DNA from 2 places in the Rhizobium sp. AG855 genome. Region 1 is predicted to be linked to the other one. Evidence: riboswitches for the same ligand, from Rfam matches in the RefSeq annotation. Region 1 holds a riboswitch; the other holds the start of a gene.
What was found. Region 1 has a riboswitch for S-adenosylmethionine ahead of DFO46_RS15620 (O-succinylhomoserine sulfhydrylase). Riboswitches for the same ligand answer to the same signal wherever they lie in the genome.
Positions count from the first base shown of each region.

Region 2: it holds a riboswitch for S-adenosylmethionine, as region 1 does, so the genes downstream of both, metA (homoserine O-succinyltransferase) here and DFO46_RS15620 (O-succinylhomoserine sulfhydrylase) in region 1, are expected to answer to the same signal.

Region 1 is NZ_RAQG01000003.1:3,172,813-3,175,011, reverse strand. It holds gene DFO46_RS15620 (O-succinylhomoserine sulfhydrylase) at 76-1,254, opposite strand; SAM riboswitch at 1,304-1,382, opposite strand; gene DFO46_RS15615 (2'-deoxycytidine 5'-triphosphate deaminase) at 1,456-2,199, shown strand, end outside.
Region 2 is NZ_RAQG01000004.1:170,181-172,379, forward strand. It holds gene DFO46_RS17650 (LysR family transcriptional regulator) at 1-718, shown strand, start outside; SAM riboswitch at 784-861, shown strand; gene metA (homoserine O-succinyltransferase) at 954-1,883, shown strand; gene DFO46_RS17660 (VWA domain-containing protein) at 1,975-2,199, shown strand, end outside.

The DNA.
Region 1 (2,199 bases):
GTCAAGGCCGATTGACCAGCCGCAGCATGGGCTGCGGCTGAATATTTTTGGATTTGATGCATTTCTGCGGTAAAATCAGAGCCCTTTCAGGGCCTTGGCAAAATCTTCCAGCAGGTCGTCAGTGTCTTCGATGCCGCAGGACAGGCGCACGGTCCCACCGGAGATCCCGAGTTCCGCACGCGCCTCGTCGGTGAGGTTCTTGTGCGTCGTCGTTGCCGGATGGGTGATCAGGCTCTTCGCGTCGCCGAGATTGTTGGAGATCTTGATCACTTCGAGCGCGTTCTGCAGCTTGAAGGCCGCATCCTTGCCGCCCTTCAGCTCGAAGCAGACCAGCGTCGAGCCGCCGGTCATCTGCTTGGCGATGATATCGGCCTGCGGATGGTCCTTGCGACCGGGATAGATCACCTTGGCAACGGCCGTCTGCTCGGCGAGCATATCGGCGATCGCGGCGGCATTCGCCGTCTGCTGCTTGACGCGCAGCGGCAGCGTTTCGATGCCCTTCAGAAGCGTCCAGGCATTGAACGGCGACATGGCCGGGCCGGTGTGGCGGAAATAATCGTGCAGGTTCTCGTCGATCCATTCCTTGGACGACAGAACGACGCCGCCGAGGCAGCGGCCCTGGCCGTCGATATGTTTGGTCGCGGAATAGACGACGACATGGGCGCCGAGTTCCAGCGGCTTCTGGAAGAGCGGGGTCGCAAACACGTTGTCGACGATCAGCTTGGCGCCGACCTGGTTGGCGAGCTTGGCGACACCGGCGATGTCGACCACCTCAAGCGTCGGGTTCGTCGGGCTTTCGAGGAACATGACCTTGGTGTTCGGCCGGATGGCGGCTTCCCAGTTGGTAAGGTCGCGGCCATCAACCAGCGTGCATTCGACGCCGTAGCGCGGCGCGAGCGTCTCGACGACATAGCGACAGGAGCCGAACAGGGCGCGGGCGGCAACGATATGATCGCCGGCCTTCACCCGGCAGAGAACAGCTGCGGCAACGGCGGCCATGCCCGACGCCATGGCGCGGGCATCCTCGGCACCTTCCAGCAGGCACATGCGCTTTTCGAACATGTCGTTGGTCGGGCTGCCGTAACGGGCGTAGATATAGCCGTCGTTCTCGCCCTTGAAGCGGGCTTCTGCCGCTTCCGAGTTTTCATAAACGAAACCCTGGGTCAGGAAGATTGCTTCGGAGGTTTCGCCGAAGGGAGACCGCAACGTGCCGCCATGCACGAGTTGGGTTGCCGGGCGCCAGTTCTTGCTCATGCCGTTGCCTTTTCGAACACAAAAAAACCGGTCGCGAAAAACGGACCGGTTTACAAGTAACCCGGTCTATTTAGCCACTTGTTTAACGTGGCTGCAAGCCGACCGGCCAAATCACCACGGGATAAGGCTGCCTTACGCCTTCGCGGCCCTTGCGTCAATTGGCGGGCTTTGGTTTTGTCGAGCCCAAACAGGATAGAGAAAATGACCAGTAAACCCGGCATTCTGGCGGACCGTGCCATCGGCGCCTTGTTCGGTGAGGGCCAGCTCATCAGCGAAGCCATGCTCGACCACGACCAGATCCAGCCGGCGAGCCTGGACCTGCGGTTGGGCGGCAAGGCAATCCGCGTGCGCGCGAGCTTCATGCCAGGCCGGGGCCACACGGTGGCCGAGAAGCTGGAACGGCTGACCCTGCACGAGATCGATCTCGAAAACGGGGCGGTGCTTGAGACCGGCTGCGTCTATATCGTGCCGCTGATGGAAAGCCTCGACCTGCCGGCCGAGATCTCCGCCTCTGCGAACCCCAAAAGCTCGACCGGCCGCCTCGACATCTTCACCCGCGTGATGGTCGATTACGCCCAGGAATTCGACAAGGTGCCGGCCGGTTACAAGGGCCAGCTCTATCTCGAAATCTCCCCGCGCACCTTCCCGATCATCGTGCGCCGAGGTTCGCGCCTGTCGCAGATCCGCTTCCGGGTTGGCCATGCACTGCTGGGTGAAACGGAACTGGTCGATCTGCACAAGACAGAGACCCTGGTCGCAAGCGACATGCCGAACGTCTCGGGCGGCGGCATTGCGCTGTCCATCGACCTGAAGGGATCAGGCCCGCAAGGCCTGATCGGCTATCGCGGCAAGCACCACACCTCGGTCATCGATGTGGACCGCAAGGGCGCCCACGAAGTGCTGGATTTCTGGGAGCCGCTCTACAGCCGCGGCCGCGACGAACTG
Region 2 (2,199 bases), on a different contig from region 1:
CAAGGCCTCTGATTTGATGGAGAGCTTCCGGGTCGGAAAGAGCGGCGTGGTGCGTGTGGGTGGAAGCCCCTTCTTCATGGACTCGCTCATTGCAGGCATGTGCGCGGAGTTCCAGGCCACCCATCCGGATGTGCGGATCGATCAGTCCTACGGTTACTTCCCTGACCTGCGCGCTGCCCTCAAATCGGACCAGATCGATCTTGCCATTTGTCCGATCGATATCTTGGATGAAGGTTCGGGCCTCGCCTTTCAGCAGATCCTGCCCGGTCGCAACGTGATTGCCTGCCGAGTGACGCATCCGCTCCTCCTCAAACGTCGGCTGCAACCTTCGCATCTTCTCGACTATGCCTGGGTGGCCCCGCCACCCGGCAGCCCGTTGCTTGCGGATCTCAGGGCCCTGCTCCTCTCCTTTGGAGCGACGGAGATCCGGATCCGTTATTCGGGCGGTTCGCTCGCCAGCGTGGTCAACTATCTGAAGGCCGCCGATGCGTTGACCGTCATGCCGCACAGCGTTGTCTTTGCCCAGCGCAAGGAAAAGGCGATCACGGTATTGCCGATCAACATTCCGCATCCTGACAGGGCGCTTGCCATCCTGCGCCGTGTTGATGCAGCTCGCTCGCCTGCCGTCGAGCAGTTTGCAAGCTTCGTTCGATCCAGCTTCAACGACCTGAAGCACCTCATCAAGAGACACGAGGAAGCTGTAGTGTGGGGGAACTGATCCTGCGGGGTAGCTATGCTTCCGACCTTGCCCATTGATTCGCGCCGGAGACGGGCGTAAAGAAAATCCTGTTCCGTGGTGATTTGGCCGGCCGGCTTGCAGCCACGTAAAATAAGTCGCTAAAGGGCCGAGGCGAGTTCGAAGACTTTCCGAGGACCGGTGGCGATATGGAAGCTGCCGGTATTTTTGTTTCCGCGGTCCTCGAACCGCCGTGACAAGGAAAGTCGAGAGTAAGATGCCGATCAGGATCCCCGATACGTTGCCCGCTTTTGAAACCCTCGTGCATGAGGGCGTGCGGGTCATGACCGAAACCGTGGCCGTTCGCCAGGACATTCGCCCGTTGCAGATCGGCCTGCTCAACCTCATGCCTAACAAGATCAAGACCGAGGTGCAGTTCGCCCGGTTGATCGGCGCATCACCGCTGCAGGTGGAGCTGACGCTGGTCCGTGTCGGCGGTCACAAGGCCAAGAACACGCCGGAAGAACATCTCCTCTCTTTCTACCAGACCTGGGACGAGGTGAAGGATCGCAAGTTCGATGGCTTCATCATCACCGGCGCACCGGTCGAGACGCTGCCCTTCGAGGAGGTCACCTACTGGCAGGAACTCGAGGATATCCTCAACTGGACCGAGACCAACGTGCATTCGACCATGAACGTCTGTTGGGGCGGCATGGCCGCGATCTACCACTTCCACAGGGTGCCGAAGCATCCGTTGAAGGAAAAAGCGTTTGGCGTCTATCGCCATCGCAATCTCGCTCCGTCATCGGTCTACCTCAATGGCTTCTCAGACGACTTCCAAGTGCCGGTGTCGCGTTGGACAGAAGTCCGCCGGGCGGATATCGAGAGGGTGCCGGATCTGACAATTTTGCTCGAATCAGACGAGATGGGCGTCTGCCTGGTCCAGGAGAAGCGGGCAAACCGCCTCTACATGTTCAACCATGTCGAATACGACTCGACCTCGCTGGGTGACGAATATTTCCGTGACAAATCGGCCGGTGTTCCCATCAAGTTGCCTCACAACTACTTCCCGCACAATGACGACACGTTGACACCGCTCAACCGCTGGCGTGGGCACGCACATCTGCTGTTCGGTAACTGGATCAACGAGATCTATCAGATGACACCTTATGATCTGAACGAGATCGGGAACGATCTGAAGCGCTGACCGTCGGGGTGAGATGCTAGGATTTTGTCGGGACAGGCGGCCTCCTGTGTGACAGGATGCCGCCACCTCTGAACCGAGCCAAACCTGTCAGATGTTCCTGTCGTTTTTTCTGCGCCTGAAAGAAGAGAAGGTTCCCGTGACCCTGCGGGAATATCTCACCCTGCTGGAAGGTCTTCAGGCGGGCGTCGTCGATTTCGACACAGAGGGCTTCTACTATCTGGCCCGAACCACGCTGGTGAAGGACGAGCGCTTCATCGATCGCTTCGACCGGGTGTTTTCCGCGATCTTCGCCGGCGTTCTGGGCGAGGCCGGCACA